2 regions of the Micromonospora trifolii genome follow, and region 2 is predicted to be linked to the other one. Evidence: predicted binding sites of a transcription regulator. Region 2 holds the regulator's gene; the other holds the start of a gene.
What was found. The regulator HspR, encoded in region 2, represses chaperone genes until heat shock. The targets are predictions, from matches to a motif close to TTGAGTNNNNNNNACTCAA.

Region 1: lon (endopeptidase La) is a predicted target of HspR. The motif match lies at 4,425-4,443, and genes of this name have one in related genera.

Annotation. Positions count from the first base shown of each region.
Region 1 covers NZ_CP191526.1:2,204,463-2,220,209, forward strand. The annotation lists gene ACQRWP_RS10245 (hypothetical protein) at 24-1,316, shown strand; gene ACQRWP_RS10250 (histone-like nucleoid-structuring protein Lsr2) at 1,442-1,789, opposite strand; gene ACQRWP_RS10255 (response regulator) at 1,934-2,557, opposite strand; gene ACQRWP_RS10260 (sensor histidine kinase) at 2,641-3,372, shown strand; gene ACQRWP_RS10265 (manganese catalase family protein) at 3,456-4,325, shown strand; gene lon (endopeptidase La) at 4,467-6,797, shown strand; gene ACQRWP_RS10275 (DoxX family protein) at 6,928-7,332, shown strand; gene ACQRWP_RS10280 (DEAD/DEAH box helicase) at 7,378-9,111, opposite strand; gene ACQRWP_RS10285 (hypothetical protein) at 9,217-10,146, opposite strand; gene ACQRWP_RS10290 (sensor histidine kinase) at 10,279-11,433, shown strand; gene ACQRWP_RS10295 (response regulator transcription factor) at 11,430-12,035, shown strand; gene ACQRWP_RS10300 (2'-5' RNA ligase family protein) at 12,098-12,616, shown strand; gene ACQRWP_RS10305 (hypothetical protein) at 12,678-13,355, opposite strand; gene ACQRWP_RS10310 (LamG-like jellyroll fold domain-containing protein) at 14,150-15,747, shown strand, end outside.
Region 2 covers NZ_CP191526.1:6,172,468-6,188,214, reverse strand. The annotation lists gene ACQRWP_RS28815 (cation:proton antiporter regulatory subunit) at 150-650, shown strand; gene ACQRWP_RS28810 (cation:proton antiporter) at 656-1,870, shown strand; gene ACQRWP_RS28805 (GNAT family N-acetyltransferase) at 1,859-2,317, opposite strand; gene ACQRWP_RS28800 (hypothetical protein) at 2,490-2,921, shown strand; gene ACQRWP_RS28795 (hypothetical protein) at 3,016-3,210, opposite strand; gene ACQRWP_RS28790 (heat shock protein transcriptional repressor HspR) at 3,348-3,788, opposite strand; gene dnaJ (molecular chaperone DnaJ) at 3,819-5,000, opposite strand; gene grpE (nucleotide exchange factor GrpE) at 5,086-5,844, opposite strand; gene dnaK (molecular chaperone DnaK) at 5,893-7,770, opposite strand; gene ACQRWP_RS28770 (ABC transporter) at 7,991-9,811, shown strand; gene ACQRWP_RS28765 (GTPase) at 9,808-11,493, shown strand; gene ACQRWP_RS28760 (hypothetical protein) at 11,551-12,774, shown strand; gene ACQRWP_RS28755 (phosphatase PAP2 family protein) at 12,845-13,468, opposite strand; gene ACQRWP_RS28750 (hypothetical protein) at 13,490-14,383, opposite strand; gene pdhA (pyruvate dehydrogenase (acetyl-transferring) E1 component subunit alpha) at 14,910-15,747, shown strand, end outside.

The sequences.
Region 1 (15,747 bases), 3.2 Mb from region 2:
GGATCGAGAAGGAGAGCAATTCGATGCGCAGGTCCACTCGGGCGCGCCGGCCTTCCGGCAACGCGCGGAGCAAGCGTCTGCTGGCAGTTGTCGGCACGCTCGCGGTCTTCGGCGGAGTTGTCGCCGTGACTCAGATTTCGTCGGCCCAGGACCGGCGGACAAATAAGCCACGTCCGGCTTCCGGGCAGTGCGTGGAGCCGAGCCCGGGCGCGACCGCGCCCACTGGCGACGGCTCGACCAGCCGGACCTGGCAGAACGGTCGGTGGGTGCGTAATCACTGGGGTGACGGACAGCAGTCGGTCCCCGAGTGCGAGGACGGCAAGGACGGCACGGTGGGCACCGGCACGGCCATCGCCTGTCCGGATGTGGCGGCCAAACTGCCGCAGGTGCCGAACCGGGCGCGGGCCGAGGTGGACCGCAATCTCGCCCAGTTGCAGACCCAGATCGCCGAGGCGGACCGCCGACTCGCCGCCGAGGGCAACAAGGGTGAGGCGTTCATCCGCAGCGCGATCCTCCAGCCGTTGGCCGGCAAGCGCCGCGCCGTGCTGGACCGGATCACGACCGCCATCGACCGGGCCGGACCCCGGCCGCAGGGCCTCGCGCAGCTCGCCGAGTGCCAGGTGCAGCCCACCGGCGGCACGGGCGGCAACAACGGTGGCGGCACCACGCCAACCACCACCCCCGGTGGCGGCAACAACGGCGGCGGCAACAACGGCGGCGGCGGCAACAACGGTGGCGGGAACAACGGCGGTGGCACCGAGCCCGGCGCCGGGCTCGGCGTGCTCGCCAACGACTGCGACGAGAGCCAGCTCCAGCCGCACGACGGTTTCCAGAACGGCAACCGCTGCGTGAGCACCGAGTTCGGTGAGGTCGGCGCGGCGGCCAACAACCCGTCGCTGCTGATCACCCAGTTCCCCGAGCAGGTCGGCCAGAACCAGCCCTTCACCCTGCGGGTCAGCACCCGCAACCTGGTCCGGGACCGCTTCCTGGCCGCCGGTCAGGGTGGCTACTACGTGGAGAGCTCGCTCCTCAACGACCAGGGCCTGGTCCGCGGCCACTTCCACACCGCCTGCCGGATGCTGGACAGCCTGACCGCTCCGCCGGAGCCGCAGGAGGTGCCCGCGTTCTTCGTCGCGACCGAGGACGGTCGCGGCGGCGCCCAGCCCGACGAGGTGACGATCCAGATTCCGGGCCTGCCGGAGTCCGGTACCGCCCAGTGCTCCGTCTGGGCCGGTGACGGCTCGCACCGCCTGCCGATGATGGAGCGGGCCAACCAGACCCCCGCCTTCGACTCGGTGCGCATCGACGTCAACTGAGCTGACGTACAACGGCGGCCGGCCACCCGGGGCGACAACCCGGGGTGGCCGGCCGCCGCGTCGCTTCGGGTACCCGGACAAACGACGGGGCCCCGCCGTTTCCGGCGGGGCCCCGTCGAGTCGCGTCAGCGGCTCTTGTACGCCTCGACGACCTCAACCGGGATCCGGCCGCGCTCGGAAATCTTGTAGCCGTTCTTGACGGCCCATTCCCGGATGGCCCGGTTCTGCTCCCGATCCATTCCCGCGCCGGCGGGTCGCCCCGGCCGCCGGACTGAACGGGCGCTCTCCACCGGGCCGCGCCCGATCCGCCGACCCGCATTGATGTACGGATCGAGCGCCTTGCGCAGGACGCCGGCATTCTCGTCGGAGACATCGATCGTGTAGGCCACGCCGTCGAGACTGAACTCAACCGTCCGGTCGGCCTTCCCACCGTCGAGGTCGTCGGTCAGGACCGTGATTACTTTTCTCGCCATTGCCGATTACTCCCTGTGTGCGGCGGGATGTGTCCAAAGTCTGACCTATCACCCCGGTAATCCGCAACAATATGCCTTCCATTCATTCGGCGCGTCGCGATTCCGTTACCGAGCAAAACCGTGAATCGGTTCGGTGGCGAGGCTTCATTCCGCGAGGATGCCGCTGTGACCGGCGATGGCAGCCGCCTCGGCCCGGTTCGAGACCCGCAACTTGCGCAGCAACGCGGCGGTCATCCGTTTCACCGTCCGTTCGGAGACGTGCAGTTCTTCGGCGATGTCGACGGTGCTGCGGCCGACGGCGATCGCCCGCAGCAGGCGCCGTTCCTCGCCGTCCAGGTCGACGGGCGTGGAGCGCGTGGGCCGCAGCACGGCGCGCAGCAGTTCGGCCGGCAGCACCGCCCAGCCGTCGAGGATGGCCAGTAGCGGGGGCAGCAGTTCCTCCGGTTCGCTGGTCTTGGGCAGGAACCCCTCCGCGCCGGCCCGCAGCGCCTCCACCGCTGGCCCGGGGTCGGTGGAACCGGACATCGCGACCACCCGTACCCGTGGGGTGGTCCGCCGGATCGCGGCCACCGCCCGGATGCCGCCGGGCGGCGGCATGTGCAGGTCGACCAGGGCCAGGTCGGGGCAGTAGTTGCTGACCAGGGCCGCCGCCGAGGCGGCGTCGCCGGTCGAGGCAACCACCTCGGCGCGGCCGTTTGTGGTGATCGGAAGCAGCAACTCCAGGCCGCGGACGAAAAGGGGGTGATCGTCCACGACGACGAGTCGCAAGGTGGAGGCTCCCGGCATGTCTGCGCCGTTCCCCAGCGGGTACCGATCATGCGGGTTCGCACCCAACGAGAGGAGTCGGGTGGATGCGCGTACGGCACGGTTTGCGGGACCTGCTGCGAGGGTTGCGCCCCATTGAGCCGACACCCGGCGAGAGGCCACCGACGGCGGCGGATTCGGAGTTGCTCCTGCGGGTGTTGTGCCACGAGTTCCGGACGCCGATCAGCACCCTGACCTCGCTGACCCGCGCGCTGGCCGACGAGCGTCGCGAGCTGACCGGGGACGACCGGCGGGCGCTCAGTGAGCTGGCCCGCGACCAGGCCGCCCACCTCCAGAGTTTGCTGCGCGACGCGACCGCCGGCACCGGCGTGCTGACGCCGACTCCGCAGCCGGAGCCGGCCGTCGCGCTGTCGGGCATCCTGCGGGAGGCCGCCGCGCTGGTGCCGGTCGGCCGTCGGCGGGCGCGGGCCACCCGGCGGGCGGCCTCCTGCCCGGTGCCGGCCGGACGAACCCGACAGGTACTGGTCAACCTGGTGCAGAACGCGTTGCGGCACGGGCCGCCGGACGGGCAGGTCGGGCTCTACGCCACCCTGCGTGGCCCCAGCCTGAGCATCCTGGTCACCGACGAGGGTCGGGTCGACGATTCGCTGCTGGTCGCGCTGCGGCGTCCGGCGCCGGCCGTCGGGATGTCCGGTCTGGGCCTGTGGATCGCGCGACAGCTCCTCGCGACGGACGGGGGAGCGCTGCGGGCGCACCGGCTACGGCCCCGTGGAGTGGCGCTGGAGGTGTTGCTGCCGATGGCTCGCCCGGTGCGCTGACCCGGGCGGGACACCGGTTGGCCCGCTCGGGTCATCGGGGCGGGAACGGCCTCGCTACCTATTTCCGGTACCGAGGAGGTTGGATGTTCAGCCACGTCAAGGATCTGCAGTTCGAGGCCAAGCCGGACGGCCCGGACGCGGCGTTCGCCCGCCGTTTGCAGGAGGTGTTGGGCGGCAAGTGGGGCGAGATGACGGTCGCCAACCAGTATCTCTTCCAGGGTTGGAACTGCCGACTGCCCGGCAAGTACAAGGACCTGCTGCTCGACGTCGGCACCGAGGAGATGGGCCACGTCGAGATGATCGTCACGATGATCACCCGGCTGTTGGACAATGCGCCGCTGTCGCTGACCGAGGGGATCGCGGAGGACCCCGGAGGTGCCGCGACCTACGCCGGTGAGAACCCGGCGCACTTCATCCACGGCGGTGGTGGGGCCCTGCCCACCGACTCCAACGGGGTGCCCTGGAACGGCGCGTTCATCACCGCCAGCGGCAACCTGTTGGCCGATTTCCAGCTCAACGTCACCGCCGAGGCGCAGGGTCGGCTCCAGGTCGCCCGGTTGTTCCACATGACCGACGACCCGGGCGTCAAGCAGATGCTGCGCTTCCTGCTGGCCCGCGACACGATGCACCAGAACATGTGGCTGGCGGCGATCGAGCAGCTCAAGGAGGACGGGCTGGAGGAGATGCCGGTGCCGGAGGCGTTCCCGGACTCGGGTGAGTTCACCGAGGAGTACGGCTACACCTACCTGGGTTTCTCCTCTGGCACCGACGCCGCCCAGGGGCGCTGGGCGTCCGGGCCCTCGCCGGACGGCAAGGGTGAGTTCCGGTACGACGACAACCCGCGGGCGAACGCGCCGGAACCGGTGCTGCCTCCGGGTGACCCTCGGTTGTACGGCACCAACCCGGGGGTGGCCGGCTCGGTGGTGAACACGGTGAAGAGCAAGCTCACCTGAGGTGCCTCGTCGGGTCGCCCGCCGGTCCCGGGCGACCCGACGGACCGGGCGGAAGAGTGGTCTGGGTCACAGGCCGGAACAAGGGGAACGCTTTGTTACTTGAGTGAGACACGCTCAACTCAACGCGATAGCAGGTGTTCGATGGCAACTCTTCCGGTACTTCCCCTGACCGACGCCGTGCTGCTGCCCGGCATGGTCATCCCGGTGACCCTCGACCCCACCACCCAGGCCGCGATCGACGCGGCGCGTGCGACCGGCGACCGCAAGCTGCTGGCCGTGCCGCGCATCGACGGCGAGTACGGCCCGGTGGGCGTGGTCGCCACCATCGAGAAGGTCGGCCGGCTGCCCGAGGGTGAGCCCGCCGCCGTCATCCGTGGCCTGTCCCGGGCCCGGATCGGCTCCGGCGTGCCCGGGCCCGGCGCCGCCCTCTGGGTCGAGGCGACCGAACTCGACGAACCCGCCTACGCCGGTCGGGCCCGGGAACTCGCCCGCGAGTACCGCGCCCTGGTGACCTCCGTGCTCCAGCAGCGGGGCGCCTGGCAGGTCATCGACGCGGTGGAGCGGATGACCGACCTCTCCGAGTTGGCCGACTCGGCCGGTTACGCGCCCTGGCTGACGCTGGAGCAGAAGAACGAGCTGCTCGCCGCACCGGACGTCACCGCCCGGCTGGAGCTGCTGGTCGGCTGGGTGAAGGACTACCTGGCCGAGCAGGAGGTCACCGAGCAGATCAACAGTGACGTCCGCGAGGGGCTGGAGAAGTCCCAGCGCGAGTTCCTGCTGCGCCAGCAGTTGGCCGCGATCCGCAAGGAACTGGGCGAGGACGAGCCGGACGGCTCCGCCGACTACCGGTCCCGGGTCGAGTCCGCCGAGCTGCCTGACAAGGTACGCGAGGCGGCCATGCGCGAGGTCGGCAAGCTGGAGCGGGCCAGCGACGCCTCCCCGGAGGCGGGCTGGATCCGTACCTGGCTGGACACCGTGCTCGAGATGCCGTGGGGCACGCGTACCGAGGACAACACCGACCTGGCCGCCGCCCGGGCGGTGCTCGACGCCGACCACGCCGGCCTGGCCGACGTGAAGGACCGCATCCTGGAGTACCTGGCGGTGCGCAACCGGCGTGCCGAGCGCAACCTCGGTGTGGTCGGCGGTCGCGGCTCCGGCGCGGTGCTCGCCCTCGCCGGTCCTCCCGGGGTGGGTAAGACCAGCCTCGGCGAGTCCGTGGCGCGGGCGCTCGGGCGTAACTTCGTCCGGGTCTCGCTCGGCGGCGTCCGCGACGAGGCGGAGATCCGCGGGCACCGGCGCACCTACGTGGGGGCGCTGCCCGGCCGGATCGTCCGCGCGTTGCGCGAGGCCGGTTCGATGAACCCGGTCGTGCTCCTCGACGAGGTGGACAAGCTGGCCGCCGGCTACGCCGGTGATCCGGCCGCCGCCCTGCTGGAGGTGCTCGACCCGGCCCAGAACCACACCTTCCGGGATCACTACCTGGAGGTCGACCTCGACCTGTCCGACGTGCTCTTCCTGGCCACCGCCAACGTGGTGGAGTCCATCCCCGGCCCCCTGCTGGACCGGATGGAGCTGGTCACCCTGGACGGGTACACCGAGGACGAGAAGGTCGCCATCGCCCGCGACCACCTGCTGCCCCGGCAGCGGGAGCGGGCCGGGCTGACCGTCGACGAGGTCAGCGTCGCCGACGAGGCTCTCGCGCTGATCGCGGGGGAGTACACCCGGGAGGCCGGCGTCCGGCAGCTCGAGCGGGCCCTGGCCAAGATCCTGCGCAAGGTGGCGGTGACGTTGGCGACGGACCCGACGCCGGCACGCGTGGGCACCGACAACCTCACCGGCTACCTGGGTCGGCCGAAGTTCACCCCGGAATCGGCCGAGCGCACCGCCGTGCCCGGCGTGGCCACCGGCCTGGCCGTCACGGGCGCCGGTGGGGACGTGCTCTTCATCGAGGCGACCAGCATGGAGGGCGAGCCGGGGCTGACCCTGACCGGCCAGCTCGGTGACGTGATGAAGGAGTCGGCGCAGATCGCGCTCTCCTACCTGCGCTCCAACGGGCGGCGGTTCGGCATCGACCCGAACGCCCTGGCGGGACGCCGGATCCACGTCCACTTCCCGGCGGGCGCGGTGCCCAAGGACGGTCCGAGCGCCGGCATCACCATGGTCACGGCCCTGGCGTCGCTGGTCACCGGCCGTCCGGTCCGCCCCGAGTTCGGGATGACCGGTGAGGTGACGCTCTCCGGTCGGGTGCTGCCGATCGGTGGGGTGAAGCAGAAGCTGCTCGCCGCGCACCGGGCCGGCCTCACCGAGGTGATCATCCCGGCGCGCAACGAGCCCGACCTGGACGACCTGCCGGCCGAGGTGCGCGAGGCGTTGACAGTGCACACCCTGGCCGACGTGGCCGACGTGCTCGCCCTGGCGCTGCGCCCGGCCGACGTGAAGACGCTGGACGGTCCGGCGCTCTTCGCGGTCTGACGCTCCGACCATCCGGGCCCCCGCCGTCTTGCGACGGCGGGGGCCCTTTCGGTACGCGGGGGAGGTCTACTGTCTCGTCTGCACCGTCAACCACCTCTCCGCCGCGAGGCGGCCCCCTGGAGGAACCCCCGTGAACGTGGTGCTCTGGATCATTCAGATCCTGCTCGCCGCCGTCTTCGCCGGCGTCGGGCTGGCCAAGCTGACCCAGCCCAAGGAGAAGCTGAACGGCGTGATGCGGTGGGTGGACCCGGTCCCGCCGTCGCAGGTCAAGGCGCTCGGCGCGGTCGAGCTGCTGGCCGCCGCCGGGCTGGTGCTGCCCGCCGCCACCGGCGTCGCCACAGTGCTCACCCCGCTCGCCGCCGTCGGGCTGGTCATCGTCATGATCGGCGGCATCCTGGTGCACCTGCGCGACCGGAAGCAGCAGACCACCCAGGACGGGCGTCGCACCGAGATCCAGGGCGCGATCACCTGCGCGGTGCTGCTCGTCCTCGCCGCCGTGGTGGCCTGGGGCCGTTTCGGCCCGTACGCCCTCTGATCCGCGCCGGCGACCGTCGTACTCCGGCGGTCGCCGACGGCGTGCTCAGCGCTCGTCGCCGCCGCGGTCGCGGCGCACGGTGGCCTTGCGGCCCTTGATCGTGCTGGAGCGCAACCCGGAGATGACCTCGTCGGCCACCCCCTGGGGCACCTCGACCAGTGAGAACCGGTCGGCGATCTCGATCGAGCCGATGTCCCGGCCGCGGATGCCGGTCTCCCCGGTGATCGCGCCGACCAGATCCTGCGGGCGTACCCCGGCGCGTCGACCCAGGCCGACGAAGACCTGGACGGTGTTGCCGCCAGCGGAGCGCGGCCGGCCCCCGCCCCGCCGGTCGCCGCCCCGGCCGCCGGTCTCCGGCCGACCCTCGCGCGGCCCACGGACCGGAACCTGCGGGATCTCCTCCTCGTCGTCGGAGCCCGGCGACGTCACCTCGTGGGCCAGCTTCACGGCGGCGAGGGCGACCTCCATCAGGTCGAACTCGTCGGTCAGGGTCTCCACGATCACCCGGAACGGGTCCAGGTCGTCCTCCAGCAGGCTCTCCCGCAGGGCCGCCTGGGTCAGCTCCAGCCGCCGGGTACGCATGTCGGCCACGGTGGGGATCTTGTCGATGGTGATCCGCTGGCCGGTCACCCGCTCGATGGTCTTGAGCATCCGGTGCTCACGCGGCTCGGCGAGGGTGATCGCCACGCCCTCGCGGCCAGCCCGGCCCACCCGACCGATCCGGTGCACGTACGACTCGGGGGCGGACGGCACGTCGTAGTTGACGACGTGGGTCAGCTGCTCGACGTCCAGCCCACGGGCCGCCACGTCGGTGGCCACCAGCAGGTCGGCGGTGCCCGCCCGCAGCCGGCCCATGACCCGGTCGCGCTGCTCCTGGCTCATGCCGCCGTGCAGCGCCTCGGAGCGGTAGCCCCGACCGTTCATCGTCTCGGTCAACCGGTCGACCTCTTCCCGGCTGCGGCAGAACACGATCGCCGCGGTCGGGGACTCCACGTCCAACACCCGACCCAGCGCGGCCGGCTTGTGCGCTCGGGTCACGATGTACGCGCTCTGCCGCACCCGGGGCGCCTCACCCGCTACCGTCTGCTCCCGGCCGATCTCGATCCGCACCGGTTCGCGCAGGTGCTGGCGGGCCATCCCGTCGATGCGCGACGGCATGGTGGCCGAGAAGAGCACCGTCTGACGCTCCGCCGGAGCATGCTCCAGGATCGCCTCGATGTCCTCGGCGAAGCCCATGTCGAGCATCTCGTCGGCCTCGTCGAGCACCACCGTGGCCAACCCACCGAGGCGCAGGGTGCCCCGGGCGATGTGATCGAGGGCCCGCCCCGGGGTGGCCACCACCACGTCGACACCGTGGTCCAGTGCCCGCAGCTGCCGCCCGATCGGCTGCCCACCGTAGATCGGCAGCACCCGCGCACCCAGGTCCTTGCCGTAGCGGTGGAACGCCTCGGAGACCTGCACCGCCAGCTCCCGGGTCGGCACCAGCACCAGGGCCACCGGGTCGCCGCCCTGGCGGTGTGCCGCCATGAGGTTCAGCAGTGGCAGCGCGAACGCAGCCGTCTTGCCGGTGCCGGTGGCCGCCTGACCCAGCAGGTCCCGACCCTCCAGCAGCGGTGGGATAGCCTCCCGCTGGATGGGGGTCGGCTCCTCGTACCCGAGGGCGGAGAGCGCGCCCAGCAGCTCGGCGCGCAGCCCGAGCTCGGTGAAGGCGCTCACCTCGTCGGTGCCGTCGGGGGTGGCGTCAATCGGTGCTTCGTGCTGTGCAGGTGCGGAACTCATGTGCCAAGCCTTTCATCACGCCGTCCGGGCCGTTGCGGCGACCGCCACAAGAGCTGTCTCCGGGCTCGTGCTGCGGCTGTTCCATGATCCCGGCGGCGGCCTCGGTCAGGCGTCGGTGGTCAGGATGGCCAGCACCATCACCGCGGCGAGGGCCACGTCGAGCACCGCGCAGAACTCGGCGTAGCCACCCGGCACCACCCGGCGGTTGCGGTGGTGCGCCAGGTCCCAGCCGGCGTGTGCCAACCACCCGAACGCCACCAGCCAGTCGGCGGCCCGCCCGCCGGCCATCACCGCGACCAGCGTCAGGGCGACCCAGACGGCCAGACCGGCGAGTTGGGTGGCGAGCACGCCCCGCCCGCCCAGCGTGCGGCGGGCCACGCCGATCACCAGGTAGCCGACGGGCAGCACCAGCATCGTCCACGGGCTGAGCACGCTCGGGTCGACCCACATGTCCACGGTCATCAGCAGCGCCAACCCGGTCGGCCAGCGGTGGGCGAGCGCCACCACGACCCGGTGTCGGCGTACCGGCGCCGACGCCTCGTGCCGGTGTCGGACCGCCACCAGTACCATCGCGGGGATCATCAGCAGGTGACCGCCGAGCAGCAGCGCGTCGGCGTCGATCACGCCGGCCCGGAACGGCACGAGCAGCAGCAGGAACGGGACGTACATCGCGGCGGCCATCTCGCCAACCGCGTGCCAGCGGTGCGCCCGGTAGCGCATCCCCACCGTCATCCCGACGGTCATGTTCGTGGCCATCACCAGTGCGGCGATCTCCGGCCGGGCCAGCGCGTCGCCGATGCCCGCAGCGGTGCCGGCCAGCTCCCACAACGGCCCGAGCAGCAGCATCCCGGCGACCATCGCCAGGGCCATCTCGCCCAGATGCCACAGCAGCCGCCGTTTGCTGCTGGCCGGTGCCGAGGCCGCCGGTGCCGCGGTGGTCGGTGTCGGGGCCGAGGGTGCCGGCTCGTCGGTGGGCAGGGGCGCGGGCGACGGTACGGCGGTGAGGCTGTCCGCGTACATCTGGTTGTTTTCCATGCCTCGACCCTGCCGGTGTCCCCGGTGTGGCCGGCAGACCCGTTCGTCACGGGAAATCCGTGCGGACCGCACGGCCCGACCGTGACAGTTCGCAGGGGTGGACCGTGCGCCGGGCGGTCCTAGGATCGGTGCGTGGCGAGCGAGGCGGTGACTCCCCGGGCGGACCGTCGGCTGCGCCGCGCCCGGTGGGCGACGCTGGTGTCGCTGGCCACCGGCGTGTGGGCGAGCGTCCTGCTACCGGCGGTCGGCCTGACCCGCGAGCCCGACCCGGGTCGGGTGACGCTCGGCGCGGTCGGCATCCTCGCCTTCGTGATCGCCCAGACCGCCGTCCTGTACGCGGCCGTGACGCCGTGGCTCGACCCGCGCTGGCGGCGTCGGGCCGAGCTGAGCCTGGTCGGGGTGGCGGTGCTGACCGTTCCGCTGGTGGGCCCGGTGGCGGCCGGCAGGTGGCCGACCTGGGCCTGGCTCGGTGCGGCGCTGATCGGCATGACGCCGCTGCTGGTGCGCTGGCGAGCCGCGCTGGCGGTCGCTGTCGGCGTCCTGGCGGTGGCGGTCGCGGTGGCCTGGTGGACCGGCGGTTCCGTTCCGCGCCACCTCGCCGTGACCGGTGGGATCGGCGTGGCCGTGGCCGCCGTCAACGGGCTCCAGGTCTGGTTCTGGGACCTGCTCGTGGAGGCCCGGCAGGGCCAGACCGCCCAGGCGCGGCTGGCCGCCGCCGAGGAGCGGCTGCGCTTCGCCCGCGACGTGCACGACGTGCTGGGGCACCGCCTCACGGTGATCGCGTTGAAGGCCGAACTCGCCGCCCGACTCGCCCCGGTCGACCCGGAACGGGCCGGGCGCGAAGCCGCCGAGGTGCAACGGTTGGCCGCCTCCGCGCTGAGCGAGGTACGGGAGACCGTGCACGGCTATCGGGCCGTCGACCTCGACGAACAGCTCACGGCGGTGGTGGGGGTGCTGCGCTCCTGCGGGGTGCGGTGCACCGTTCTGCCACTGCCGGCGGACCTGCCGCAGCGCGCCGCCATCGAGCTGGCTGCGGTGCTGCGCGAGGCGAGCACCAACGTGTTGCGGCACAGCCGGGCCGACTGGTGCCGGATCCACATCGATCGGGAGGATGACGTGGCCAGGATGACGGTGGCCAACGACGGCGCCGACGACCGTGGCCCGGACGCGCACAGCCACGGCCTGCGCGGGCTGGCCGACCGGCTCGCCGCCGCCGGGGGCGAGCTGCGGGTACGCCGGGAGGACGCGATCTTCACCCTCGAAGCCACAGTGCCGGCGCCGTCGTGATCCGCGTCCTGCTCGCCGACGACGAGGACCTGATCCGGGTCGCCGTCGCCGCGCTGCTCGGCCTGGAACCGGACATCGAGGTGGTGGCACATGCCGCCGATGGAACGACAGCCGTCACCGCGGCGCTGGCGCACCGCCCGGACGTGGCAGTGGTGGACCTGGAGATGCCCGGCCTGGACGGCATCGCGGTAGCCGCCGAGCTGACCCGGGTCCGACCCGACTGCGCGGTGGTCGTGCTGACCGGCCACGGTCGTCCCGGGCACCTGCGCCAGGCGTTGACCGCCGGCGCCCGGGGGTTCCTGCCCAAGGGCTCGCCGGGTGGGGCGCTCGCCGACGTGATCCGTCGGGTGCACGCCGGAGGTCGCTACGTCGACCCGTCGCTGGCCGCCGACGCGTTGACCCTGCCCCCGTGCCCGCTGACCCCTCGGGAACTGGAGACGCTACGGCTGGTGGAGGTCGGTGCCCCGGTCGCGGTGATCGCCCGTCGGGTGCACCTGTCCACCGGAACCGTGCGCAACCACCTCTCCGCCGCCGTGCAGAAGCTCGGCGCCGCCGACCGGGCCGAGGCGGTGCGCACCGCCCGGGACAACGGCTGGCTCTGACCGTCGACACCGGCGGCGCGCCTCGGTGGGGGTGGCGCGGAGCTTCCGGCTAGCGTGGGCGCGTGCGTACGGTGGAACTGGTCTGCTCGCCCGGCCTGGAGGTCGCGGTTCGGGCGGTCTGGGGTCGGCTGGCTGCCGCCGGGCTGCCCAGCCTGGCCCGCAACATCCATCCGACCAACCGGCCGCACCTCACCCTCGCCGCCGTCGACGAGGTCCCAGCGGGGGTCGAGCACCGCCTGGCCGAGTTGTTCGACGCCGCGCTGCCGGTGCCGGTGACGCTCGACCGCGTCGTCGTCCTCGACGGCAGCGCTCCGCTGGTCTGGCTTGTCCGACCCACCCCGGCGCTGACCGCGCTGCACGCCGCCGTCTGGGACGTTCTCGCCGACGCCGACGGACACCGTCCGTGGCACGCGCCGGAGGTGTGGGTTCCGCACCTGAGCCTGGCCCTGCGGTTCCGCAACGCGGACCTGCGGTTGGCTCGTGCCGTCGCCGGTGGGCAGCGCCCGACGGGCGACTTCGACGCCGCGCGCAGCTACGACGGCACGGACAGGTCGGTGACCGCGCTGACCCGGCTCCGCTAGTGTCAGCGCCTCATTGTCCGAGCGGGGGGATCCGGGTGCGGGACAGGCAGCGGCCCGGGCCTCAGTTGCTGCCCCCACCGCCATCGCCGCCTCCGCCATCGCCCCCGCCGCCACCGCCGCCTGCACCGCCGGCGTAGCCGTGACGGCCGTCGTTGAAGGGCAGATCGCCGCGAATGCCGGGTGGTTTGGGCCGCTTGCCCGGCCCTGCGAGGTGTTGCAGGCAGACCCGGCCGGAAACCGGGAAGCATTCGCCTCGGCCCCCGCAGTCGGCCAGGTAGCGGTTGCCATCGGGGATGTGCAGTTCCTGGTCCACCCGGAACAGCAGCGGAAGGCCGTTCGGGCCGCACCCCTCGTCCCGGCGCCCGTGGCTCAGCGTGGTGAGCAGCAGGGACCGTCGATTGTCGTCGGTCGTGTCGCCGCTTGTCGCGGACCTTGGCTCAGGGTGCGGGGGGCGTCCGAACGCGGTGTCGCAGAACGTGGCGTAGTCCCGCGTGTGCAGGGTCAGTTCCTGCCACAGATCGTTTACGACCACCGAGGGCATCGACAGCTTCGCGTTGGGCTGGCGGGCGATGATCCGGAACCACTGCCGGGTGGCGGTCTCGACGAGAACGATGTCGCCGTCGCTGAGGTGGGGGTACCGATTTCGTAGGTGCTCACGCCCGCTGGCAGGAAAGTGCAGGTCGGACACGGCGCGGAGTCGGCGAGGGGTGCGGTCGCTTCTGAACTTCGTCCAGATCATGCGGTTGCTTCTATCCGCCCGGGATGCAGGCGCTAAGGCCTCGACTTGCCGAAGTGGCGCCGCGGCTCCTTCAGAGTAGAGCAGTAGGCAAGCCAATGCGGTCGTCGATGCTCCTCGCCCCGTTCACGTAGCCCTCCACCAACAACAACAAATTCACGGCGACGGATTTCATTGAACGCGGTTCCCGGCTAGTTAGCAAACTGCGTAGCTTGTTCGGCGCGTGCATTCATTCGCCACGGATTCGGTCGCCATGTACGGCCGTGGATTGCCTGCCGAGGACGGTCGACGGGCGGAGGTTCGGTCCGGTTGGTGAGTCGGGCGGCGTCCATGATGGACGGACGGGGCGGATCGGAGCGAGCGGCAAGCGGACCAAATCCTTCAACCGCCCTGCGTCTTGACGGAAAGTAATCCCCCCAGGTCGCAGCGCTGATCCGCACGCCCATGGTCGACGTGGCTTGACAGCCGATTGGCCGTGCTGCAACCTACAGCGGCATATCGATGAGTAGCAGCACACGGGGGTGTGAAGCTGTGACCGCTGACCTGGCGGCATTTTGCCGTGCCGAGGCGATATTTGTGTTGTTGGGCGACCCGTTCCGGCGTGAATTCCGTCCACCCGAGCTGCCTCTTCGTATCTCCTGAGATTTTCGTCGACCGATAGTCGACGCCGTAACGCCGTGCCTGTGAAGGGGTGACGGCGATCGCACACCCGGCTTCGTGGGGCCTTCGCAGGTCTCGCGGCCCACGCATGCCTGTCTCCGCCTCTCAGCCCGTCCTCGATCCAGGGGTGACCAACCATGTCCTTCAGCATTCGGCGTCTGCCCGACCCGCGTGGTCGGCTGACCGATCTGCGTGGTCGGCTACTCCGGCAACGCTCGGTGTTCGGCTCCGGCACCACCCGGTCCGTCCTGGCGGCCGCCCTGGCCGGTGTGCTGATGCTCAACCTGGGCGGCAGCGGGGTGACCGCGTTGCCGGCGGGCGGCGCACGGGACCGCGACGGTGTCGCCTCCACCGGGCGGGGTGGCGGCGCGAAGCCGAAGCAGGCATGGGGCTCGGCGGCGGGCAAGGCGCACGTCACGTCCGGACGACCCAACCGTGACCTCCCGAAGTCGCTACGCGGGCAGTACCCACCGCACAAGCTCGCCGACAAGCCCGCCCCCGGACGCAACAAGGCGTCGGTGGCCACCGCACCCGTCGACGACACCCGAGGCTTCGACAAGCGCACCAGCCGGGAACGACCGGCCGAGCGCGGTGTCGACCAGCGGGTCTTCGACAACGCCGACGGCACCCAGACCACCGAGTTTTCCTCCGCTGCCATCAACTACCGCAAGCCGGACGGCACCTGGGCACCCATCGACCACACCCTGGTGCCCGCCGCCGACGGGTGGGGGACCACCGCGGACTCGGTCGGGCTGCGCTTCGCCGGGAACGGCGCCGCGACCCAGGTGGCCCGGCTGAGCTTCGACGGTGACACCGAGTTCGGCTTCGGTCTGGCCGAGGCGACCAACGCGCCAGCCCGGGTGGACGGCAACGCCGTCACCTACCCCGGCGTACGACCGGACGTCGACCTGCGCCTGGAGCCCCGAGCCGGTGGCGTGAAGGAAACCCTGGTCCTGCACTCGGTCAAGGCGCCCACCTCGTACGTGTTCCCGCTGAACCTGCGCAACCTCACCGCGAAGCTGGTCGACGGCCAGATCGTCCTCAGCGACCGGAACGGGCAGCAGCGCGGAATCATCCCGCCGGGTTACATGGTGGACGCCGGCTCGGCCGAGGCCGCTCCCGCCACCTCCACCAAGGTCGCGTACGAGCTGGTCACCACGGGTGGGCAGACGGCGCTGAAGGTCACTCCCGACCGGGCCTGGCTGGCTGACCCGGCCCGGCGGTACCCGGTGGAGGTCGACCCGACGGTCGGGCCGCCGGTCGACGCGGTCAAGTCCGACAGCAGCATGTACGTGCACGGCGGCCGCTCGGTCGAGGGTAAGGACGAGTTGCTCGTCGGTCGCTCCGGTGATGACAACGCGGCGGCCTACCTCAAGTTCGGCAACCTGGTCAGCCGACTCCAGAACCACACCATCCACGGCGCGGCGCTCTCCGCTGTCAACTTCGACGCGGCCTCGTGCAAGGCGCGCGCGGTCACCGTCCACCCGGTGACCGGGTCGTGGTCGGCCGGCACCGGGTACTCGTACCCGGGGCCAGCGGTGGGCGGCTCGCTGGTCAGCCGCTCGTTCGCCCATGGGCACGTCGCTTTCGGTCAGTCCCAGTCCGCCTGCCCGGCGGCCGGGGAGATGTTCGACCTCGGTGCCGGCGGCCGTAACCTCGTGCAGCGGTGGGCCAACGGCCAGCAGGCCAACAACGGTCTCTCGCTGCGGGCGTCCACCACCGACACCTCGGCGTG
Region 2 (15,747 bases):
TTCAGGAAGTCGGGGTGTTCCGCCACGCCGGATAGCCCGACTTCAATGAACTCGAGTGGATCACCTCCGTTGGGCTGCGCCGGGGCCGGCCCGAGGGGCGCTGTCCCTCCAAGATCTGCGCTCTGTTCACAAAGCGGTAGCCTTGGAGGGTGCGAGTACGTGTCGAGCAGACCGCCTTACCCGGGATCGGGGTACGTCACGATCTGGTGACGGAGTCCGGACGCCGCCTGGGCGTCGTTTCCCACCGCAATGGCCGCCGTGATCTCGTCCTCTACGATCCCGACGATCCCGACGCCTGCCAGGCGGACATTCCGCTGACCGACGACGAGGCCGAGGCTCTGGCCGACATCCTCGGCGCGTCGCTGATGCTCGGCCAGCTCTCCGGGCTCCGGGAGCAGGCCGCCGGTCTGCTCACCGAGCAGATCGCCATCACGGCCGGCTCCCCGTACGTCAACCGGAAGCTCGGCGACACCAAGGCGCGTACCCGCACCAGCGCCTCCATCGTGGCTGTACTGCGTGAAGGCGAAGTGATCGTTTCGCCACTCCCCTCCTTCCGCTTCGCGGCCGGCGACGTGGTGGTCGTTGTCGGGACCCGTAGAGGTCTCGACGGCGTTTCCGCCATCCTCGCCGACAGTGACCCGGACGGCTGAGGCGGATGCACGATTTCACCACGCTGCTCATCGAAGTCGGTGCGCTGCTGCTGCTGCTCGGGCTCCTCAGCCGGCTCAGCCGGCGCTTCGGCCTCTCTCCCATCCCTCTCTACCTGCTCGCCGGGCTCGCGTTCGGGCACGGCGGGCTGCTGCCGCTGGACGCCAGCGAGGAGTTCTTCGCAGTCGGCGCCGAGATCGGCGTGATCCTTCTGCTGGTGATGCTCGGCCTGGAGTACTCGGCCAACGAACTCGTCGGCAACCTGCGCTCGGCGGCACCGGCAGGGCTGATCGACGGCGTCCTCAACGCGCTACCCGGCGCGGGGTTTGCCCTGCTGCTCGGCTGGGACTGGGTCGCCGCCCTGGTACTCGGCGGCATCACCTGGGTCTCCTCCTCCGGGGTGATCGCCAAGGTCCTCGCCGACCTGGGCCGGCTCGGTAACCGGGAAACCCCGGTGATCCTCTCGGTGCTGGTCATCGAGGACCTGGCGATGGCTCTCTACCTGCCGCTCGTCACCGCCGTACTGGCCGGCACCGGCCTGCTCGGCGGCGGGATCGCGCTCACCGTCGCGGTGGGCACGGTGCTGATCGTGCTGGTGGTCGCCATCCGGTACGGCCACCTGATCTCGTCCGCCCTGTCGGCGAAGGACCCGGAGGCGCTGCTGCTCGGCGTACTCGGTCTGACGTTGCTGATCGCGGGCATCGCCGCGTCGCTCAAGGTGTCGGCGGCGGTCGGCGCGTTCCTGGTCGGCATCGCCCTCTCCGGCCCGGTGGCGCACCACGCCACCGAGTTGCTCTCGCCCCTGCGCGACCTGTTCGCCGCGGTGTTCTTCGTCTTCTTCGGCCTGACCACCGACCCGCAGGACATTCCGCCGGTGCTGCTTCCGGCGCTCGCCCTGGCCGTGGTCACCATGGCGACGAAGACGCTCACCGGCTACCTCGCGGCCCGCCGGGTCGGCATCGCGGAACCCGGTCGATGGCGGACCGGCCTGGCACTCGTACCCCGAGGTGAGTTCTCCATCGTCATCGCCGGGCTCGCGGTGGCCGCCGGGAGCGTCGAGCCGCGGTTGGCGGCGCTGGCCGCGACGTACGTCCTGATCACCGTGGTGACCGGGCCGATCCTCGCTCGGCTGCCCGACTTCCCGTGGTTCAAGCGGTGGCTGCGCAACCGCGCGGCGGCCCAGCGGCGGGAGCCGACCCCGATCGTCGACTCACTGCACTGAGCTCCACCTGAACGCCGCGGCGGCGTGGGTCGCACCCTCACGGAGGTAGAAGCGGTGCGCCTCGGTTCGGGCGAGGCCGGACTCCAGGAAGACGTAGTCGGCACTTTGCTCGTACGCCCACGCCCTGGCCGCCGCCAGGAGGCTGGAGCCGACACCCCGGGAGCGCCACTCGGGGTGCACAGCGAGATCCTCGATCGAAGCCCGGCGGCCGAAGCGCACCGAGAGGATGTCCACGTAGACGCTGGCCACGCCGACCAACTGATCCTCGTCCGCTCGCGCCTCGAAGAGTGCGACGTCTTCGTGGGCGAGCAATTGCGCGGTCCGCTCGACGGCGCGGTCGCGGTCCCAATCCACGGGACGGCTGCCGGGAGGGGCGAAAAGCCACTCCAGCCCCATGACGAACTCGGCCTCGGCGCCCCGCTGTAACCGTCTAACGTGGATTGTCATAGGAGCATCATCGGCTGCGCTGTCGATGCAATGGACCCGTCCGTGCCAACGGTTGCGGAATTGCTCCTCGCGGGTACTACCGCAGCACCCGACGGCGGGTTACCGTTTCGCCCCAGCAGCCAGGGTCCGCAGGCAGCGTTGCCAAACGCGGGCGAGAGCGGAAGGTTGGCCGGTGAGCGTGCAGGAGTCGACGTTCCACGGCTTCGCCAACCCCGTCGATCCGACTCCGGCGGAGTTGCGAGCTTGGGCGTACAAGCCCGATTCGGTGCCGTTGGCCTCGATGCCACCCGACTGGGACCTGCTGGTCTCCGGCGACCGGCTGGTGTTGACACTCTTCGAGTTAGCAATGGATCCAACCTGCCCGGCCCGGCGGTTCGCGCTGCACTGCCTCTACATCTACGCAGCCGACGGCATCCGGACGAACTTTCGCGCCCACCCCAAGCGCCGCTTCCGCAAGCTCGTCGAACAGGCCGAGCGTGACGGCGACGAGCTGATGAAGATCTGGGCGCACAACGGCCGGGTACTGTTGGCCCGACCGGACCTCTTCGTCTACCGGGACTGGTGCGAGGGCGGCCTGGTCCGCGAAAACCGCCGCCTCGGCTGAGGCCCAACCCGCACTCAGTTACGACGAACGGGCCGGGACCCCGGCGAACGGGCCGGGACCCCCCGTGGGTCCCGGCCCGCACGTCGGTTACCGGTCAGTCCTGCTTGCGTTCCGTCTCGGCTCGGCCCCGTTCGCCGGCGCGGTCGCCATCTTCGGCGAACCGGCCCGCGATGATCCGGTCCCGGTAGGTCCCCTCGGTCACCTTGTCGAACTTCTTGCGGACGGTCTCGGCCAGGTTCTCCAACCGGTCCTCGGTCTGTTGGGCCACCTTCTTCGCCGGTTCCGCCATCGCTCCCCCTCGCCATGCCGGTAGGTCCGGATTAAGCCGATTGGACCCTTATCGACAGGCTAACCGAAGCGGCCCGGACCGCGCCGGGGAATCCAGCGCGGTCCGGGCCGAGAAGACAGATCCGGGTGAGCGGCAGCTCAGCGATCGGGCGTGCGGCGGGGGCGCCACACCACCAGGGCGGTGGACGTGCGGTTGGTCGGCACCAGATCCCGGCCCGGGAAGCGGGCCAGCGACTCCAGCTCCGCCACCCGGCGGTACGCGGCGTCCAGCTCCGCCTCCAGCCGGGCCACCCGCTGCTGCGCCTGCTCCAGCAGCCGCTCCAGCCCGATGATCCGCTTGACGCCGGCCAGGTTGATCCCGTCGTCCTGACTGAGCCGCTGCACCTCACGCAGCAGCACCACGTCGCGGACGCTGTAGCGACGCCCGCCACCAGCGGCCCGGCCGGGCTGCACCAGCCCCAGTCGGTCGTACTGGCGCAGGGTCTGTGGATGCATTCCCGCCATCCGTGCCGCTACCGAGATCATCAGCACCTTGGCCTCGTAGGCAGGGTCGCCCGAACCGAGGAACTCGCCCGACATCCCGCTCACCTCCGCGTCCATTCCACCGGACTAACTGACTCGACGCACCCGTGCGTCGAGATGTTCCCGGGCCGCCGGCGGGGTCTGCTCGGCGAACGACTCCAGCGCCGTGCGCGCCTCGTCCGACAACCGGGCCGGCACCACCACGTCCAGCGTGACCAGCAGGTCACCGGCCTGCCCGTCGCGGCGGACCACACCCTTGCCACGGGCCCGCAGCACCCGCCCGCTCGGCGTCCCCGGCGGCACCCGCAGGGTCATCGCACCGTCGAGCGTGGGCACCCGCAGGTCCGTGCCGAGCACTGCCTCCGCGAAGGTGACCGGCACGGTCAGCGTCAGGTCGTCCCCGGTACGCCCAAACAGCTCGTCCGGCCGAACCTTGACGTGCACGAAGAGGTCGCCAGCCGGGCCGCCGCGCTCGCCCGGCTCGCCACGCCCGGCCAGCCGGATGCGTTGACCGTCGGCCACGCCGGCCGGAAAGCGCACGTTCATGGTGCGGGTCTTGGTGACACCGCCGCTGCCCTGGCACTCCGGGCACTTCTCCTCGACCACAGTGCCGACGCCCTGGCAGTTGCGGCACGGCTCGGAGAAGCTGAACGACCCCTGGTTGCGGGTGGTCACGCCGGCACCATGACAGACCGGGCAGGTACGCGGCTGGGTGCCGGGCTTGGCCCCGTTGCCATGGCAGGTGTCGCAGACCCCCGGCGCGCGCAGCGTCAGGGGAAGCGTCACTCCGCGCACCGCGTCGCCGAAGTCCAGCGCCACCTCGGTCTCCACGTCCCGACCACGGGCCGGACCGCGGGGCGCGGCCTGCCCACCGGCCTGACCGCCACTGAAGATCGAGCTGAACAGGTCCTGGAAGCCGGCGCCGCCGAAGCGACGATCGCCGCCTCCGCCGCCGCCGAACATGTCGGAGACGTCGAACGGCATGCCGCCCGGCTGACCCCCACCCCGGGCGTTGCGCCGAAACGCGCCCGAGCCGAAGAGCGAACGCATTTCGTCGTACTCGCGGCGGCGGCCGCTGTCCGACAGCACGTTGTACGCCTCGGACGCGGCCTTGAACCGCTCCTCGGCCTTCGGGTCGCCCGGGTTGTGGTCCGGGTGCGACTCCCGGGCCACCTTGCGGTACGCCTTCTTGATGTCATCCGCGGAGGCGGCCTTGTCCACGCCGAGCACGGCGTAGAAGTCCTTCTCGATCCAGTCCTTCGAACTCACCGGTCCACCTCCTTCCGACCCCGGTGGCCCGGCCGTCCCGCCCACCGCCGCGCGGTGGACGGGACGGCCCGGTCACTGTCTGGCACTATTCCGGATCCGCGACCGCGACCAGCGCGGGGCGCAGCAGCCGCTCACCAAGCTGGTAGCCGCGTCGCATGACCTGTACGCAGGTCGGCTCGCTGACGTCGGCCGAGGTCTGGTGCGCGACCGCCTCGTGCCGGGTCGGGTCGAACGGGTCGCCCTGCTCGCCGAAGGCGTTCAGGCCGAACTTGCCCAGCGCGGTGGTGAGCTGTTCCGCCACCGTGCCGAACGGCCCGACCAGGTCGCCGTGTTCCCGGGCCCGGTCCAGGTCGTCAAGGATCGGCAGCAACGCGGCCAGCACCGAGCCGGTCGCCTGCTCCTGCACGAGGCTGCGGTCACGGTCAACCCGCTTGCGGTAGTTGGCGTACTCCGCCGACACCCGCTGCAGGTCCCTGGTCCGCTCGTCGAGCTCGGCCCGGAGCGCCTCCAGCTCGGCGCCGAGCGAGGTGCCCGTGCCGCCGCCGTCCACCGGCTGCGCCGGGGCGTCCACCACCGGCGGACCGGATGGTTCCGGCCCGTCGGTGGAGTTGACCTCGACCTCGATCTCGTCGACCACGACCTCGGCGTCCTCGACCAGACCCTCGGCCGGCACACCGGTCTCCGCGTCGGTGGCGGTCCCCTCCGGCTCGGCGGTGTCGACGAGCTTGCGCTTGTTGCGGATGACGACCCGCTCCCCGTCGCCGGTGGTCGGCTCCGTGGTCGCGGAGCCACCCGGCGTCGACCCGGTGTCGCCCGGGTCGGCGGCTCGTGGCTTCTGCGTCATGCGGCTACCTCATCCCCTTCGCGGTGGAAACGTGTCGGAGGCCGACGGTCACTTCTTGCCGTCCTCGTCCACGATTTCCGCGTCGACCACGTCGTCGGGGCCGCCGGCCTGCGCGCCGGTCGCGCCGGTCGCACCGGTCGCGCCGGTCGCACCCGGGCCGGGCTCCCCACCGGGCTGCTGACCCTGCTCGGCCTGCTGCGAGTAGAGCAGCGAACCGGCCTGCTGGGAGACCTGCGCCAGCTTCTCGTGCGCCGACTTGATCTTCTCGATGTCCTGACCGCCGAGGGCGCCACGCAGCTCGCCGAGCGCCTCGTTGAGCTGCTCGCGGTTCTCACCGGGCAGCTTGTCGCCGCTCTCGGCGAGGAACTTCTCGGTCTGCCACTGGAGCGCCTCGGCCACGTTGCGGGTCTCGGCGTCGTCGCGGCGGCGCTTGTCCTCCTCCGCGTGCTCCTCGGCGTCCCGGCGCATCCGCTCGATGTCGTCCTTCGGCAGCGAGGAGCCGCCGGTGATCGTCATCTTCTGTTCCTTGCCGGTGCCCAGGTCCTTGGCGTGCACGTTGACGATGCCGTTGGCGTCGATGTCGAAGGCGACCTCGATCTGCGGCACGCCGCGCGGCGCCGGCGGGAGGCCGGTCAGCTCGAAGGTGCCGAGCTTCTTGTTGTACGCCGCGATCTCCCGCTCACCCTGGAACACCTGGATCAGCACCGACGGCTGGTTGTCGTCCGCCGTGGTGAAGACCTCGGAGCGCTTGGTCGGGATGGTGGTGTTGCGCTCGATCAGCTTGGTGAAGATGCCGCCCTTGGTCTCGATGCCCAGGCTCAGCGGGGTCACGTCGAGCAGCAGGACGTCCTTGACCTCACCCTTGAGCACACCGGCCTGGAGGGCGGCGCCGACGGCGACCACCTCGTCCGGGTTGACACCCTTGTTGGGGTCGCGACCGGTGAGCTGCTTGACCAGGTCGGTCACGGCGGGCATCCGAGTCGAACCGCCGACCAGGATGACGTGCTCGACGTCGGAGATCTTGATCCCGGCGTCCTTCACGGCCTGCTCGAACGGGCCCTTGCAACGGTCCAGCAGGTCCTGCGTCATCCGCTGGAACTCGGCGCGGCTGAGCGTCACGTCGAGGTGCAGCGGGCCGGCCGCGCCGGCGGTGATGTACGGCAGGTTGATGTTGGTGGTGGTGGCGGCGGAAAGCTCGATCTTGGCCTTCTCGGCGGCCTCACGGAGCCGCTGGAGGGCCATCTTGTCCTGAGACAGATCAATGCCGTGCTCACCGCGGAACGTCTTGACCAGGTGGTCGATGATCCGCTGGTCCCAGTCGTCGCCACCGAGCTGGTTGTCACCGCTGGTCGACTTGACCTCGACGACGCCCTCGGCCAGTTCCAGCAGCGACACGTCGAAGGTGCCGCCGCCGAGGTCGAAGACCAGGACGGTCTGCTCCTTGGAGCCCTTGTCCAGCCCGTACGCCAGGGCGGCCGCGGTCGGCTCGTTGACGATCCGCAGCACGTTGAAGCCGGCGATCTCACCGGCCTCCTTGGTGGCCTGGCGCTGGCTGTCGTTGAAGTAGGCCGGAACGGTGATCACCGCGTCGGTGATCTGCTCGCCCAGGTACGCCTCGGCGTCCCGCTTGAGCTTCATCAGCGTCCGGGCCGAGATCTCCTGCGGGGTGTACTTCTTGCCGTCGATGTCAACGGACCAGTTCGTGCCGACCTCGCGCTTGACCGACCGGATCGTCCGATCCGGGTTGGTCACCGCTTGGCGCTTGGCGACCTCACCGACGAGCACCTCGCCGTTGCGGGCGAACGCGACGATCGACGGAGTCGTCCGCGACCCCTCAGCGTTGGCGATGACGGTGGGCTCACCGCCCTCGAGAACGCTGACGCAGGAGTTCGTCGTGCCGAGGTCGATACCGACCGCACGTGCCATCTTCGCTTCCTCGCTTCGTAAGGTTGTGCAGGTGACGGGCGTCGCCCGTGGGCTGCTGGCGAGCACCGCCCGCAGCGGGCCCCACCACAAGTTGAGTGAACTTGACTCAATAGTGCCACGCGTTGGCCAATCGTCAAGTTGACTTGAGTCAACCCGACGCAACCCAGCCGTTATTACCGTCCGGTTGTCTTCCCTTGCATCGGTCGGGCACGCTTTAGCGGTGACGACGCACGGCGATCCCGCCACCCGTTCCGGTGCGCCCGCCGTCGCAGCCCGCACCGACCCGCCGGACGCCGCGGAGGAGCCGCCCGCCACCACCGGGGACGACAGCCTCCCCGGCGCACTGTCGGGCCTTCGGGAGGCGATCGGCGCGACCCGGTATCCCCTCGCGCTGCCCTCTGCCGGCTCCGCCCGGCACACCGCCACCGCCCTCACCGACCAGCTCGACGACTACCTGCTGCCCCGGCTCGCCCGGCTGGACGCCCCACTGCTCGTGGTGGTCGGCGGCTCCACCGGCGCGGGTAAGTCGACCCTGGTCAACAGCCTGGTCAAGGCCCGGGTCAGCGCCGCCGGCGTGCTCCGGCCGACCACCCGCTCCCCGGTGCTGGTCTGCAACCCGTCCGACGCGGCCTGGTTCCGGCAGGGTGACCTCCTGCCCGGGCTGACCCGCACCACCGAGCCGAGCGACGATCCGCGCGCCCTGCACCTCGTCACCGCCCCGGCCCTGCCCGCCGGGCTGGCCTTCCTCGACGCACCCGACATCGACTCGGTCGTCGACGCCAACCGGGCGCTCGCCACCCAACTGCTGGCCGCCGCCGATCTGTGGCTCTTCGTCACCACCGCCGCCCGGTACGCCGACGCGGTGCCCTGGGAGCTGCTGCGCAGTGCCCGGGCGCGGGGCGCGGTGATCGCCATGGTGCTGGACCGGGTGCCCGCCGAGGCCACCGAAGAGATCGCCGCGCACCTGACCGAGATGCTCGCCGAGCAGGACCTCGGCCGGGCGCCGCTGTTCGTGTTGCCCGAGACCTGGGTCGACGGTCAGGGGCTGCTGCCCGAGGGAGTCACCGCCCCACTGGCCGACTGGTTCGCCCGGTTGGCCGCCGACGTGGACGCGCGGGCGGCGGTGGTCCGCCAGACCCTCGACGGGGCGCTGGCCGCCCTCCACCCCGCCGTGGAGGATCTGGCCGACGCCGCCGATGAGCAGCTCGCCGCCGCCGACGGGCTGGACGAACGGGTCCAGGCCGCGTACCGGGGTGCCGAGCGCACCGTCGAGCAGGGGCTTCAGGACGGCCGGCTGCTCCGGGGTGAGGTGCTCGCCCGCTGGCAGGAGTTCGTCGGCACCGGCGAGCTGTTCCGCACGCTGGAGGCACGGATCGGCCGCCTCCGGGACCGGGTGGTGGCCGCCGTCACCGGTCGGCCGGCGCCCGCCGTCGAGCTGCGCAACGCCATCGAGTCCCAACTGGTGACGCTGCTGCGCGGGGTCGCCTCGGAGGCCGCCGAGTCCGCGTACACCGGGTGGAAGGCACACCCGGCCGGCGCCGGGCTGCTCGACCCGGCGCTCGCCCACCCGAGCGACGACCTACCCGAACGCGCCGAGCGCATGGTCCGGGACTGGCAGCGCGGAGTGCTGGAACTGGTCCGGGTCGAGGGCGGTGACAAGCGGTTCGTGGCCCGCACCGCCGCGTACGCGGTGAACGCCACCGGGCTGGCCGTGATGATCGCCGTCTTCGCCTCCACCGCGTTCATCCCGACCGGGCTGGAGCTGGCCACCGGGGCCGGCACCACTGTCGCCGCGCAGGCCGTCCTCCAGGCGATCTTCGGCGACCAGGCGGTGCGTACCCTCGCCGCCAAGGCCCGCGCCGACCTGCTGGACCGGGTGCGGACGCTGCTCGACGCGGAGGCCGACCGCTTCCTGAGCCGCACCGCCGACGCCCGCCCCGCCGAGGACGCCGGCGACGGGCTGCGCCGGGCCGCCGGCCGGGTCGAGCTGGCCCGGCACCGCAGCGGCCTGTCCGCCGCCGACGAGGAGGGTTCCCGGTGAGCAACATCGCCGGCCGGGTCCGCGAGGTGTTCCGCGGGGACCAGCGGGTCGACGCCGACGCGCTGATCGCCCGCCTGGACGCGGTACGCCGGTTCCTGACCGCCGTGGACGGTCTGCTGCCGGACTCCGACCTGGTGCCCGCGCACACCCTGGTCGAGCGGGCCGGCACCCGGCTCGCGCTGTCCCGGGACCACACAGTGGTCGCCCTGGCCGGCGCCACGGGCAGCGGCAAGTCCAGCCTCTTCAACGCGCTGGCCCAACTGGAACTCTCGCCGGTCGGGGTCCGCCGGCCGACCACCGGCGTCACCCACGCGTGCGTGTGGGGGCCGCTGGAGGGCGCCAACCATCTGCTCGACTGGACCGGCGTACTGCCCCGACACCGCTTCGTCCGGGAGAGCGCCCTGGACGCGGACGACGAGACGGCCCTGCACGGGCTGATCCTGCTCGACCTGCCCGACTTCGACTCGGTGCAGCGATCGCACCGGCTCGAGGTGGACCGCCTCCTCGGCCTGGTCGACCAGGTGGTCTGGGTGGTCGACCCGCAGAAGTACGCCGACCGGGTCATCCACGACAGCTACCTGCGCGAGTTCCACCGGCACCGCGAGGTCACCCTGGTCGTGCTCAACCAGGCCGACCGGCTGCCCCCGGCCGAGGTGCCCCGGGTCCTGGACGACCTGCGTCGGCTGCTCGACACGGACGGGCTGACCGGGGTGCCCCTGCTGGCCACCACCGCCATCGATCCGGCCGGGATGGTCGGGCTGCGCAACGCGCTGGAGCGCACGGTCGCCGAGCGGCAGGCCGCGTTGCGCCGGCTCGCGGGTGACGTCGACACTGTCGTCGCCGGCTTGGACGAGCTGGTCGGTTCGGCCCGGCCGGCGGACGGGCCGGACGACACCGCCGTCAAGGGACTGAACAGGGCGTTGGCCGGGACGGCCGGGGTGCCTGCGGTGACCGAGGCCGTGGAGCGGGCGTACCGGCACCGGGCCGGCGCGGCCACCGGCTGGCCCGTGGTCCGGGGCTGGCGGCGGTTGCGGCCCGACCCGCTGCGTCGGCTGCATCTGCCCGGCCCGACCGGCGACCAGACCGACCCGGCGGAGAGCCTGGTCGCGGCCACCTCGGTACCGGACCCGACGGCCGCCCAGCGCTCGGCGCTCGGCCTCGCCATCCGCGCGGTGGCCGACCGGGCCGCCGCCGACCTGCCCGCCGCCTGGCCCGGTGCGGTGACCGCCGCCGCCCGGTCCCGCCTCGGCGACCTGCCGGACGCCCTGGATCGCACGATCGCCGGCACCGACCTCGGCCTCGACCGTCGCCCGCTGTGGTGGCGGGTCGTCGGCGGTGTGCAGTGGCTGGTCACCCTCGCCGCAGTGGTCGGGCTGGGCTGGCTGGTGCTCGGCTACGCGGTGCGAGCCCTCGGCCTGCCCGCGCTGGACAACCCGATGGTCGGCCAGGTGCCGCTGCCGACCGTGCTGCTGCTCGGCGGCCTGCTGGCCGGGCTGCTGGTGGCGGCGCTGACCCGTCCGGTGGTGCGCTGGGCCGCCCGGCGCGCCCGGGCCCGCGCCGACCAGCGGCTGACGGCGCGTGTCGCCCGGGTGGGCGACGAGTACGTGCTGGCACCGGTACGGATCGTGCTCGGCTCGTACGCGCAGGCACGCGACGCGCTGCGGGACGCCGCGCGCCGCTGACGCTCCGCACGGCTCGCTACCGCTCTGCGTACGCCTCGGGCGGCGTAGGGTCGGAGCATGGCCACGCCTCAGACCCCCTACGACGCGGTGCTGCACGCCGCACGCGACGTGACCAAGCTGGAGTCCGCCCTCGACGCCGAGATGCTCGGCAGCGCCCTGCTGGGCAGTGTCTACGCGATCGCGGAGACCGACCGCGACGCCGCCGTACGGGAGTTCGTCACGGGCTTCCTCGCCGCCACCGCCCGCCGCAGGATCGCGGCGGCGACCACCATCCGGCAGGTCTTCGCCACGCTCGTTCCGACCGCCGAGGGCGCCGATCGGGTGCGCCCGGGCAGCCAGGCGCCCACCTGGACGGCCCAGCTCGGCCGGGTGCACCTCACCGGCACCTGGGCGTACGGCGACGTGTACGGCGACCAGACCTCCTACCTCGCGACCTTCGCCTACGACGACGGGTCCGGGGGCTCGGAGCACGCGCTGGTGGCCCTGGTGGACCACAACATCGGGATCACCAAGGACATCTTCGTGGGCGGGCCGGCCGAACGGATCCTGGACCAGGTCCGGCAGATGTGCGCCGACGACGAGCTGACCTGGTTCCGTACCGAAGATCCGGCCCGGTTCCGGGGCGAGGTGGCCCGCCATCTGGCGGTCACCGACGACCTGAGCGAGTTGCCCGGCGAGGGGTCGCTCGCCACCGACCGGGCGTTGGTCGGGGCCCGGCTGGCGATGCTGCCCACCGCGGCCGTCCCGACCGGGCCGGCGGAGGTCGAGCCGCTCTCCGCGGCCGAGCGCACCGACCTGGTCCGGCGGTTCCTCGCCGCGCCGGAGGCCGCCCGCTTCGGGCTGGACGCCGTCGACGGCCCCGAGCTGGCCTCCCTGCACTTCTGCCTGAGCCTGCTGCTGGACCACTCGGCGAGCTTCCCGGACGCCGATCCAATGCGCTGGAGCCCTGCCGTGTCCGGGCTCTTCCTGCTCGACTGGGTGCACCGCCGGGCCGTGCTGGACATGGACGACGCGGCGATGCTGCCCCGGGTGCTGCGGGCCTGGGCGCGGTACGCGTCGCGCCAGCGCGGGCTGCCCGAGGCGGCGGCGGCGCGCACCGACGAGGCGATCGAGGAGATGGTGCCGGAGTTCGCCCGCCTCTACTCGACCGGTGAGCGGCGCAGCGCGGCCACCGCCGCGGTGGCGCAGCTGATGGCCGACGGGGTGGACCCGGACGACCCGGCCGCACTGGACGCGTGGATCGAGGCGAACCGGCACCGCCTCGCCGACGACGGCGCCTGACGGCCTCCGAGGGTGGGCGGCCCCGCGCCGCCCGCCCTGCGCCGGTCTAGCGCAGCGGACATGGGCCGGGCTAGCGCAGCGGGCCGAAGATCACCGCGGCGATCAGGGCGCCTAACGCACCTCCGGTCAGCACCTGCGCCACCGTGTGGTCTTTCAGCCGTACCCGGGACCAGCCGACCACCGCCAGCAGCGGTGCGGCGACGACCAGCCGCGTCCCGAAGGTCAGCATCAGGATGACCAGCGTGCCGGCGGCCACCGCCGAGTGGATCGACATCTTCCACCAGTGGCTGACCGACACGGCGACGACGAGGCCGACGAGGCCGGACACCGCCAGCGCCAGCACCTGGCGGGGCGCGCCGAGCACGGCGAGCAGGGCGAGCCCCGCCGCGACGGAACCGAGGCCGACCAGCAGCGGTGCCCTGCGCTGCTCCCGGCGGCCGACGTGGTGGTCGGTGAGCCGGCCACGGCGTACCCCGCCGACGATGTAGGCGAACGGAATGCCGGTGACGAAGAGAGTGGCGAGCAGACCCCAGACGAGGCCCTGACCGGGGCGGCTGGCGCTGTGCCAGCTCACCGTGATGATCAGCAGCGACACGAGCACCGCCGGGGCGGTCACCTCGGTGACCAGCCGGGCGATCCGCAACCCCGGGCCGGGCCGGGTGGTGACCGGGCGGGGTTCCGCACCGCCGCCCACGCCACCCCCTCCGGTACGCGCCTACCGCCGAACACCGCCGTCGCCGGACGGGCCGCGCCTGATCGTCACCGTACCGCCGGCCACACCGCAGGGTACGTCGGTCCGGCCAGCGGCGCCGGCCTGACGCTGGGCGTCGAGGCGACGGCCGACGGCGACGGGCTGGGTCGGTACCGCGGGCGGCGTGGGTGTGGGGGCCGGCACGGACCGGGTGCTGGTCGGCACGGCGGTCGCGGTCGCGTCGTCGGGCGGCGTGGGTGTCGGCCCCAGCGTCGGGTCCAGTGTGGGCGTCGGGTCCGCCGTCAGGGTCGGGGTCGGATCGGGATCGGCCGAGCCGGTCGGGTCCGGGTCGGTGGGGTCCGGTTCCGGCGAGTCGGTCGGGTCCGGGTCGGTCGGGTCCGGGTCCGGCGGGTCGGTCGGGTCGGGGTCGGTCGGCGGTGGCGGCGCGACGGGCGGGGGCACCGGCGGCAAGGTGCTCCGCGTGGGTCTCGGTGCCACCGGTGGGGCGGTCGTCCACCGGGCGGGCCCGGGATCGGCGGCGGGCCCTTCCCGTGGACGCAGCGGAGCGGCCGGCAGCCAGCCGCTGGTCGGGCCGACGCTGGGTGTGCCGAGCGGGGTAAGCGGTGGCTGGTTGGTCATCGGCAGCGGGATCACCACCGGCCCGACGGACGGGGTCGGCATGAACGGGGTGCTGCTGTCCGGTAGGGCGGTGCTGCCCGGGGTGGCCGAGCCCGCGCTGATCGCGGCGAGGATGGGCATCGACGCCGTGCCGGCCAGCAGCGCGACGGTGAGCAGGTAACCGCGGGAGGGGCCACCGGCGCCGGGGGCCCGGTGGACACCGACCACCCGGCGGTAGCCGTCAGCCGACCGGTGCCGACCAAGCGCTGGTGTGCCGGGACCGTCACCTGGCTCGTACACCGCACACACCCCTTGTCGTCGGCCGTCGGAGGACATGGATCGACGCCGCCGGGGGCAAAACCCCGACAAATAACCCGATAGGCGCGATCCTGCGGGAATCAGCCTCGCGCAGTCACCCTGGGTCAGCCAACCTCCACCGCGTGTCGACACGCGGTGCTGCCCGAACGGTGACGAATCGTGCCGCAACGCATGGGAAACGCGGGCCGGCATGATGGCGACAAACGGCGTCAAAGCATGGGCGGTCGGATTGCGGAGGCAGGCGTACTGTGGGCGCGCTCACCTGCTCTGCGAATATGGAGCACGACGGCAACGCAGCCGTGACCTCCGCGCACCCTCGCGGCAGGCGCGGTTGAGCGCCGGCGCTCCCGATCCGGGTTCGGCCAGAACCCGGATCACGCCGTGCGGCAACCCCCACCGGGGCTAGGCGCGGCCGCCAGGAACCGGTCCGGCAGCAGCCGGGCAGGCGCACGAGTTGCGCGGCCGGGTGACCCCCCGGTGCCGACGCAGACACGACAGGGAGAGACCGATGGCAAAGGGCGACCCCGGGGGCACCACCCGCAGCAGGCGGGCTGCACCCCGCTCCAAAAAGGGCGCGGCCGGCGACCCCGCGCTGGTGCAGCTACTCACCCCCGAAGGCGAGCGGATCGACAGCGCCACCGGGCCGGACGGCACCGAGTACCGCGTCGACTTCACCGACGAGGAATACCGCGGTCTCTACCGCGACCTGGTGCTGGTCCGGAAGCTGGACGCCGAGGCGACCGCTCTCCAGCGCCAGGGCGAGTTGGGCCTCTGGGCCAGCCTGCTCGGCCAGGAAGCCGCCCAGGTCGGCTCCGGGCGGGCGCTGCGTACTCAGGACATGGCCTTCCCGACCTACCGGGAGCACGGCGTCCTCTACTGCCGGGGCATCGACCCGATCATGCCGCTCGGCCTGTTCCGCGGCGTCGACCAGGGCGGCTGGGACCCGAACGAGTTCAAGTTCAACATGTACACGATCGTCATCGGCGCGCAGACCCTGCACGCGACCGGCTACGCGATGGGGATCACCATCGACGGCAAGACCGGCACCGACGACGGCGAGGCGGCGATCGCCTACTTCGGCGACGGCGCCACCAGCCAGGGCGACGTGAACGAGGCCTTCGTCTGGGCCAGCGTGTTCAACGCGCCGCTGGTCTTCTTCTGCCAGAACAACCAGTACGCGATCTCCGAGCCGCTGGAGCGGCAGACCCGCGTCCCGCTCTACCAGCGGGCCGCCGGCTTCGGCTTCCCCGGCGTACGGGTGGACGGCAACGACGTCCTCGCCACGTACGCGGTCACCCGCACCGCGCTGGACAACGCCCGCCTCGGACAGGGCCCGAGCCTGATCG